Salipiger sp. CCB-MM3: one gene and its partner. The protein of the gene in region 1 binds, or shares a complex with, the protein of each later gene. Links are inferred from orthologs where the notes say so. Each region holds a gene or a part of one and is shown on either strand. Other genes may lie near its edges.

Region 1 (4,649 bases):
CCGGGTCATCGGTACGGTCGAGCTTTTCCGAGCCGCCCGACGACAGCGCGACGTCACGACCTTTGGAGGCGTCGACCAGATCGGTCGAGCCCTTGTTCTTGTCCGCGTCTTCCTCGGCTTCCTCGTCCTCTTCGGTGACTTGGATGCCCATTTCGGAAAGCATCGACATCACGTCTTCGATCTGGTCGGAACTGACCTGATCCGGCGGCAGAACCTGGTTCAGCTGGTCATAGGTGATAAAGCCACGCTCGCGCGCCTCGGCGATCATCTTCTTGACCGCGGCCTGGCTCATGTCGAGGCTATGTGCGTCGTCCTGAGTTTCCGGCTTGGCGTCGTCGTTGTCTTTGGCTGCCATGAAGTGCTCCGTCAAAGGGAGGGGCCGGTTCTGGCCGGCACTCGCGCAAGTGAAGTGATTCGTTTCTGCGAATCATGGGGGGAATCAAATGATTCGGCCACCCGTGTACCCGTTTTTCCTCCAGTTTCCCTAAATGGTCATCTAGTTCTGACCCTTGGAAAAGCGAATCTGTTGCAGCAGCGCGTCGAAAGCGCTGCGTTCTTCTTTGTCCACCCGGGCCCCATTGGCCCCGGTTTCGAATTCCACATCGTCTTCAGAACGGTTCATAACCGCCTGATTGCGCGCCTGTGCCGCCTGTCCCAGCCTCCAGGTCAGGGCTTCATCCGCGAGGCTCTCCATATCCTCCAGCGCCTCTGCGAGTTCGGCCACGAGTCCCGCCTGCGCGGCGATCTTGGCGAATTCCTCGGCCACCGTAAGGCGGGCGAGTTCAACGTCACCGATCTGTCGCAAGCAGGGTACCACTGCCACATGGCGTGCCCCGAGGAGGGAATCAAGGGCCTCGGGTCCGATTCTCTGCGCCGCGTCTTCCTGAAGGATTTCCGGGTCGGTCGTTCCTGCGCTCAGGAACAGGTCGCGCAGCGCGGCGTGATCGGGATCGCTGCAGGGCAGGGTCTCGAGCGGGCCTTCGAACTCGGGCAGCAGCGCCGGGTAGCGCAGCAGAACGGCGAGGATGACGGTCTCGCGCAGCCGCGTCTCTGCGGCCTCGCCAGCCGAGACCAGCAGCGAGGATTTCGCCGCGGCGCTGGGGGCGATGGTGACCGCCTGACCCCATTTCTGGGTGCGCTGGCCGCTGCGGAACGGGCTGCGCTGGCCGGATTTGCCGCCCCAGTTGCCGCCTCCGTTTCCGCCATCGCCGCTGCGCTTGCTGCGGAAGAGCTGCCAGCGGAGTTCCTTGATCTCATTGCCGTAGTGATGGCGCAGGTCGGGGTGCTGGATGCGCTTGATCGCCGCGCGCAGCGTCGCGTCGAGCGCCGCTTTGCGCTCGGGGCTGTCAAAGACCTTGTCCTCGGTCTCGCGCCGCCACAGAAGCTGCACCATGGGCTGCGCCTGATCGAGCACCGCCTTGACCGCCTGCGGCCCTTTGGCGCGCAGCAGGTCGTCCGGGTCCTGACCTTCGGGCATGATCGCGAACCGCAGCCCCTTGCCCGGCATCAGCAGCGGCAGCGCGGTGTCGATCACCCGATAGGCGGCGCGCAGACCGGCCTTGTCGCCGTCGAGCGCGATCACCGGCTCGTCGGCGATGCGCCAGAGCAGCGCGATCTGATGCTCGGTGACGGCGGTGCCAAGCGGCGCCACCGCCGCCTCGAACCCGGCCTCGCTGAGCGCGATCACATCCATATAGCCTTCGGCGACGATCAGCGGCTGGCCCTTGCCCGCCGCCTCGCGCGCGGGCGCGTGGTTGTAAAGGTTGCGGCCCTTGTCGAAGAGTTCGGTCTCGGGCGAGTTGAGATATTTGGCGTTGTCGCGCGGGTCCATGGCGCGCCCGCCAAAGGCGATGGCGCGGCCGCGGCCATCGCGGATCGGGAACATGATGCGATTGCGGAACACGTCATAGGGCGCGCGGCCCTTCTGCGAGGGCTTGGCCAGCCCCGCCGCCATGATCAGATCCTCGGCGACACCCTGTCCGCGCAGATGGTCCCAAAGGTGCTGCCAACCCTCGGGCGCAAACCCAAGCTCGAAACGGTCCTGCACCGGCTGCGTCAGCCCGCGCCGGTCGAGATAGGCGCGCGCCTCAGAGGCGGCGCCGGTGCGCAGCTGCATCCTGAAGAACCGCACCGCCTGTTCCATCACCTCGGCAAGCTGGCTGCGGCGGTCGGCCTTCTGCGCGGCCTGCGGGTCGCGCGCGGGCATCTGCATGCCTGCCTCACGGGCGAGAATCTCGACCGCTTCCATGAAGTCGACGTTCTCGCTTTCGCGCACGAAGGAGATTGCATCGCCCTTCGCGTGGCAGCCGAAGCAGTAGTAGAACCCCTTGCGGTCATCGACGTGGAAAGAGGCGGACTTTTCCTGATGGAACGGGCAGGGCGCCCACATGTCGCCCTTGGCCTGATTGGACTTGCGGGTGTCCCACATGACTTTGCGACCGACGACCTGGCTCAGGCTCGTACGGGTGCGCAATTCGTCAAGGAAGCCGGGTGGTAGACTCATGCTCGGAGTATCAATGCAGAGGGAGGCCGAGTCCATGCGGCTCGGCACGCGCGTTGGTGTTTCTGTCAGATAGCCGATGCCTGCGCCGACCGGAAGGGCGACGCGGGCGGGTGCGGGTCACGTCATGCGCGCCTCAGCGCGGCGTCATTGCGAGAGACACTGCTGTTCCCAGCTGCGGCCCACATCAAGGGTGAGCTGGTTTTCGGGCAGCGAATAAATCCATTGCGCCAGCATCTCGCCCGAGTCGCGATCCAGCGCCCGGCGCAATTCGCGCTCGGTCCGCTTTTGCGGAATGCCGTCCTTACGCGCCTGCACTGCTTCCATGACCATCTTGGCCGAGGTTTCGCAGCGTGCCGCCTTGTCACTTTGCGCGGAGGCCGGGGTGGCGGCGGCGAGCACCAGCCCGAAAAATACTACAAGATTCCGCATGGTCTGCATCTCCTGTGTCAGCCAAGGCGCTTATGTAATCCTTTGCGGGGAAAGTGTCACCCATGAGGCGGGCTGCGATCACGGCTTGGAGAGCGCTATGGCTTTGTCGTTGCGCCAGTGCCGGGAAATCGCGTTGCGCTTGCTGGTTCAAAGTGAAATCATGACGTCACTTTTAGCGGGTATCAGCCATGGCGAAGACCAAGGAAATCAAGCCCAAGGACGAAAAGAAGAACACGTCCCTGCGGCTTAACAGCAAGACACTCAAGGCGCTCAAGATGCGCGCCATCGAAGAGGATCGCAGTGTGCAGAAGATCGTCGAGACGCTGATCGAGGATTACCTGCGCAAGACCGGAAAGAAATCCAGATGACTCAAGGCGAGGGTGCCTTTTACCTCCTCCCCGACATGGCCGCAGAGGGGGCATCGCTGGTCGATGCCGCCGATCTGGGCGGTCTTAAACCCCAGCTTAGCTGGCAGGAGGCGAGCAGCGCCTTCCTGATCCGCGATACCTTCGATCAGGAATTGCGCCTGAGTGGCCGTGTGCTTATCGAAGTGGCGGAGCAGTTTGAATTGCTTGAGCCCGATGGGCGGGTGCTTGGCCAGTCTTCGGCGGGGGCGGGGCGCTTTGTCGCCGAGTTCTCCGAGGGCTCGGTAAAGCATGCGCTGTCGGACCTTTCGCCGCTGCGCTGCCTGCTGCCGGTGGGCGCGGGCGAAATGCGCCGGGGCGAGCTGGCGCTGCTCGATGACGAAGAAAAGACGCAGGCGCGGGCGTTTTTGTGGGTGCTCGAAGCGGCTGAGGGGGGGCGTGTGACGATCGCCCGCCTGCAGGGGCTGCGCGGCTATGACAAGGCGCTGACCCGGCTGCAGAAGCTGGTCGAAGGGCTGGGCGGCGCAGCGCTGGAGGACGGCGCGCTTTATGATCTGCTGTTCCCCGGCCAGTCGGCCTATGTGGCCAAGCCCGATGTGCCGATGGACGGGCAGGAAGAGGCCTTTGATGCCGCCAGCGATATCATCGCCGCCTATCTTCCCGTGGCGCGCGCCAATGAGGCCGGGGTGATCGCCGACGACGACACCGAGTTTCTGCACGACTACCGCATCGCCCTGCGAAAAATCCGCTCGGTGCTGAGCCTGTTCAAAGGCGTTTATGCGGACGAGCAGACCGCCGAGCTGAAAGCGCGCTTTTCGGCATTGATGGAACCGACCGGGCGGCTGCGTGACCTCGATGTCTACCTGCTCGAGAAGGATGCCTATTATACTATGCTGCCGGCGAACCTGCACGAAGGGCTCGACCGGATGTTCGCCTTGTTCGCCGAGGAACGCACCGCCGCGCAGGCGGGGCTGGCGAAACATCTGCGCAGCACCGGCTACCGCAAGGAGATCACCGCGCTTGGCAAGATTTTCCACAAGCGCAAGGCGTTGCAGCGCGGCGAACGCGCGGACCTTCCGGCCTATGATTTCGCCTGCAAGCTGATCTGGAAACGCTACCGCAAGATCTGCACCATCGCCGAGGCGATTGATGATGCGACGCCCGACCACGAGGTGCATGAGCTGCGCATACACTGCAAGAAGCTGCGCTATCTCATGGAGTTCTTCGGCCCGCTGTTCCCCGCAGGGCCGTTCAAAAAGCTGATCAAGCCGCTCAAGCGCCTGCAGGACAACCTTGGTCTTTTTAACGATTACTCGGTGCAGCAGGGCAGCCTTATCGACTTCCTGAGGCGG
Region 2 (4,576 bases), 1.7 Mb from region 1 along the record:
CATGCCCACCACGGGCAGCGACAGCCAGCCGATGTGCAGCAGGGCCTGCAGAACCTCGCGGCCATAGAACGGCGGGCGCAGAATATGGCTGAGCGCCGATAGACCAAAGAGCGTCAGCCGCCCGGCAGAGGCCAGGCCGCGCAGCACCGCGCGCCCAAGCGCGCCGAGCGCAGCGATCACCGGCGCGGCGATGGCGGCGCCAAGGCTCATCCGCCGCGGTAGACCCGCGCGTAGCGGTTGCCGAGCGAGGTGAGGATCTCGTAGCCGATGGTGTCGATATGGCGCGCCAGATGGTCGACGGTCTGATGCGGGCCGAGCAGTTCCAGCGTTTCCGGCACCTGCTCGACGGCGGTCACATCGACGGTGATCAGGTCCATAGAGATGCGGCCCAGCAGCTTGCAGCGGGTCTCGCCAGCCCAGAGGTAGGTCTTGGGCGCAAGCGCGCGGATCAGGCCGTCGGCGTAACCGGCAGAGATCGTCGCGACCTTCATCGGCGAGCGCGCCACAAAGGCGTTGCCATAGCCCACCGACTCGCCGGTCTGCACCTCGCGGGTTTGGATCACCGGGATGTGCAGCGCGGCGACACGATGCGCCTCTTTGAAGGGCAGGCCGCCATAGAGCCCGATGCCGGGGCGGGTGACGTCGAAATGATAATCCTTGCCCAGCAGGATGCCGCCCGTGGCCGACAGCGAGCGCGGCGCGTCCAGCCCCTCGGTCATTTCACGGAAGTTGCGCAGCTGATGGGCGTTCATCCCGTGGTTCGGCTCGTCGGCGCAGGCCAGATGCGACATGATCAGCCGCGGCTTTTGCTTCATCGCCGTGTCACGCAGGGCCAGCCACTCGTCGGCCTCGAGCCCCAGCCGGTTCATGCCGCTGTCAAGCTGGACGCCGAAGGGATGGCCGGGAAGGCTTTCGGCGTGGCGCAGCATCTGCTCGATGGAGTTGATCATCGGGGTCAGCGCCGCGTCGCGGATGAGCGCCGCATCGCCCGCCATATGGCCGCCGAAGACGTTGATCTCGGGACCCTGGCCAAGTGCCTTGCGCAGGTCCGCGCCTTCCTCGCAGGTGGCGACGAAGAACCGCCGCGCGCCTTCGCGCGCCAGCATCGGCGCGACGCGATCAGCGCCGAGACCGTAGGAGTTTGCCTTGACCACGGCGCCGGTCTCGCAATCGGAGAGGGCGTCGAGGGTGCGCCAGTTGGCGCGGATCGCATCGAGATCGATGGTGAGCTGTGCCTGTGCCATGGCGCGTTGATTGCCGCGCGGGCAGGGGGCGTCAAGAGGGAAAGCGCCGAAGTCGGGCGCGAGGTGGTCCTGCTGTGGGGGCAGGGCCTCTGGCGCGGGCAGGCGGGGGGCTGGCGCGGGGGGCAGGCAGGCGGGGCGGGCCGGAGAGTGGGCGTGGCGAGCCAAGGCCCTGCGGGGGTTTCACACCCCCGCACCCCCGTGGGATATTTTTGCCAAGAGGAAGAGGCGGCCCTTAGAAGTTGTCGCCTTCGCCGTTCTGCCAAGGACGCACGAGGTTGCCGAAGCGGGTGAATCGGCCCTCGAAGCTCAGCTCGACGGTGCCAATCGGGCCGTGACGCTGCTTGCCGATGATCACCTCGGCCTTGCCGTGCAGGCGCTCCATGCGTTCCTGCCAGGCGGCCATTTCGTCGAGCCGGTCGTCCGAGGGTTTTTCGCGCTCCACGTAATATTCCTCGCGGAACACGAACATCACCACGTCGGCGTCCTGTTCGATCGAGCCCGATTCCCGCAGGTCCGACAGCTGCGGGCGTTTGTCGTCGCGGCTTTCCACCTGACGCGAGAGCTGTGACAGGGCGATCACCGGGATGTTGAGCTCCTTGGCGATGGCCTTGAGGCCCATCGAAATCTCGGCGATCTCGTTGACGCGGTTCTCGGCGGTGCCGCGCACCAGCTGCAGGTAGTCGACCATCAGCACGTCGAGACCATGGGTTCGCTTCAGGCGCCGCGCACGGGCGGCAAGCTGGGCGATCGGGATGGCCGGCGTGTCGTCGATGAACAGCGGGCAGGCCTCGAGGCTCTTTGCCGCGTCGACGAAGCGGCGGAACTCGGTCTCGGTCATGTCGCCGCGGCGGATCTGCTCGGAGGGCACTTCTGCGGCTTCCGAGAGGATACGCGCGGCCAGCTGCTCGGCGCTCATTTCGAGCGAGTAGAAGCCGACAACGCCGCCCTCTATCGCGCCTTCGGTGCCGTCGGGGCGGGTGCCCTTCTTGTAGGCCTTGGCGATGTTGAAGGCGATGTTGGTGGCCAGCGAGGTCTTACCCATCGAGGGGCGCCCGGCGAGGATCAGAAGGTCCGACGGGTGCAGGCCGCCGAGTTTTTTGTCCATGTCGATAAGACCGGTGGAGACGCCAGCCAGCCCGCCCTCGCGCTGATAGGCGGCGTTGGCGACGTTTACCGCATCGGTCACGGCGCGCAGGAACGACTGGAAGCCGCCCTCGGTCTGGCCCTGTTCGGCCAGCTTGTAGAGCGCCTGCTCGGCCTGCACGATCTGTTCGCGCGGCTCGGATTTCACGTCGACCTTGGTGGCGCGGGCCGAGATATCGCGGCCCAATCCGATGAGATCGCGGCGCACCGCCAGATCGTAGATCATCTGCGCGTAGTCGCGCACGGCAAAGCTCGAGACCGCGGCGCCAGCGAGGCGGGCCAGATAGGCCGGACCGCCCAGTTCCTTGAGGCCCTCGTCGTCTTCCATAAACGCCTTCAGCGTCACCGGGGACGCGAGGTTGTTCTTGGCGATCCGCGCTGCGGCGATCTCGAAGATACGGCGGTGCACCGGGTCGTAGAAATGCTGCGGGCCGAGGATGGCCGCGACCCGGTCGTAGACATCGTTGTTGGTCAGGATCGCGCCCAGCAGTTGCTGCTCGGCCTCGATCGAATGCGGCATCGTGTCAGCCTGCTCGACCTCGACGCCCGTGGCGTTGAATACGCTGTGATCGTTCATGCCTGTCCCCTTGGCCCATGTCGCCATGGTCCGACGTCTTTTTGTCCCTTTGATGTCCCGCTGGCTCCCCCGAGTCCCGCAGGTTCAAGCGTCATAGCGCGCCGCGGGTCGCGGACCAATCTGGAAATCTCTGTGGACTATTTCGGGATAACCGGAAATGGGCCCGGCGCCCGGTTCTGCTCGTGAAGATATCGTAGCAGGATCGCGGGGTTTCGCAACATTTGGTGCGATGTGCCGGGCGAAGAGGCTGGCCCTTCGCCCGAAGAAAATGCGCTTATGCGCCGTTTTCCGCCTGCCATTTGCGCGGGTCTTCGAGGAAGGCCTCGACCGCCGCCAGCGTCGCGGGCTCGAAGCCGCCGCGCTCCTTGGCCTCGGCCAGCACATCGTGCCAGGTGCAGAGGTAGTGCAGGTCGACCCCGTGATCGCCGAGCGTCTTCGTGGTCTCGGGGAAGATGCCGTAGTAGAAGATCACCGCGGTATGGGCGCAGGTGGCGCCGGTCTCGCGGATCGCGTCGACGAAGCTGAGCTTGGAGCCGCCGTCGGTGGTCAGATCCTCGACCAGCAGCACGCGCTGGCCCTCGGTCATCTTGCCTTCGATGCGGGCGTTGCGGCCATAGCCTTTGGGCTTCTTGCGCACATAGGTCATCGGCAGCGCCATGCGCTCGGCCACCAGTGCGGCGAAGGGGATGCCCGCGGTCTCGCCGCCGGCGATGTTGTCGAAGGCCTCGAAGCCGGCGTTGCGCATGACGGTGACGGTCAGGAAATCCATCAGCGTCGAGCGGATGCGCGGGTGCGAGATCGGCGTCCGGCAGTCGATGTAGACGGGCGAGGGCAGTCCCGAGGCCAGCTTGAAGGGCGCGTCGCCCATGAAATGCACCGCGCCAATCTCCCAGAGCATCCGGGCCGTCAGCCGGGCCATTTCTTCTTGCGAGGGATAGGACGAGGGGATCATGGGGCAGCTCCTTTGAAAACCGCGCCCGCCTTAGCGCGAAATTTCGGGGTCGGGAAGGGCGCAGAGCGCTCAACCCAGCGTTTTCATCTTTCCCGAATACTCCGGGGGTGCGGGGGCAGCGCCCCCCGTCGTGCACAGCACGACAAACCAGAAGTGAGTGCGGGGGCAGCGCCCCCGCTGGCCTTAGTCCTCGACCCGCCAGTGCAGCGGCATGCCGGGATCAAAGACGGTCACCGGCCCGGCACCGGTCTCGATCTTGCCGGGGTATGTGACGGGCGCGCCCTTGGTCAGGGTCACGACCTCTTCGCTCACCGGCAGGCGGTAGAAGGCCGGGCCATTGCGCGAGGCGAAGGCCTCGAGCTTGTCCAGCGCGCCGTCCTGTTCAAAGACCTCGGCGAGGATCGACAGCGTATTGGTGGCGGTGAAGCAACCCGCGCAGCCACAGGCGCTTTCCTTGGCCGGATCAGCATGGGGCGCGCTGTCGGTGCCGAGGAAGAAGCTGGCATCCCCGGAGGTCGCGGCGTCGCGCAGGGCCAGCCGGTGCTCTTCGCGCTTGGCGACGGGCAGGCAGTAGTAATGCGGCTTGATGCCACCAACGAGGATGTGGTTGCGGTTGATCACCAGATGGTGCGTGGTGATCGTCGCGCCCAGATCGTCGCC

Evidence for each region.
Region 2: the proteins of dnaG (region 1) and AYJ57_RS11985 are in contact, whole or in part, in a crystal structure (PDB 2R6A), measured with the Geobacillus stearothermophilus proteins. The link is inferred for Salipiger sp. CCB-MM3 from one-to-one orthologs. Residues at the interface, in WP_049624496.1 of Geobacillus stearothermophilus: Lys456, Leu457, Leu458, Pro459, Ala460, Asn463, Ala464, Leu467, Leu535, Leu536, Ile537, Ala538, Gln544, Glu545, Asp548, Tyr549, His552; in WP_033016901.1 of Geobacillus stearothermophilus: Ser13, Glu15, Ala16, Gln18, Glu91, Leu92, Asp94, Ala95, Val96, Pro97, Thr98, Ala99, Ala100, Asn101, Tyr104, Tyr105, Ile108.

What each region holds. Positions count from the first base shown.
Region 1 is NZ_CP014595.1:820,289-824,937, reverse strand. What follows is about bases 1-2,886. They hold dnaG (DNA primase), read right to left. Parts: upstream 2,504-2,886; coding sequence 497-2,503; downstream 1-496. Other genes in these bases: AYJ57_RS04025 (hypothetical protein), read right to left, coding at 2,648-2,886; rpoD (RNA polymerase sigma factor RpoD), read right to left, coding at 1-355. Outside these bases: more of AYJ57_RS04025, read right to left, coding at 2,887-2,941; AYJ57_RS04020 (ribbon-helix-helix protein, CopG family), read left to right, coding at 3,121-3,300; AYJ57_RS04015 (CHAD domain-containing protein), read left to right, coding at 3,297-4,649. UniProt on the Escherichia coli protein: RNA polymerase that catalyzes the synthesis of short RNA molecules used as primers for DNA polymerase during DNA replication.
Region 2 is NZ_CP014595.1:2,479,941-2,484,516, forward strand. What follows is about bases 721-3,533. They hold AYJ57_RS11985 (replicative DNA helicase), read right to left. Parts: upstream 2,965-3,533; coding sequence 1,477-2,964; downstream 721-1,476. Other genes in these bases: alr (alanine racemase), read right to left, coding at 721-1,244; AYJ57_RS11990 (orotate phosphoribosyltransferase), read right to left, coding at 3,239-3,533. Also shown: AYJ57_RS11975 (MlaE family ABC transporter permease), read right to left, coding at 1-210; more of alr, read right to left, coding at 207-720; more of AYJ57_RS11990, read right to left, coding at 3,534-3,916; pyrC (dihydroorotase), read right to left, coding at 4,100-4,576. UniProt on the Escherichia coli protein: The main replicative DNA helicase, it participates in initiation and elongation during chromosome replication. Travels ahead of the DNA replisome, separating dsDNA into templates for DNA synthesis.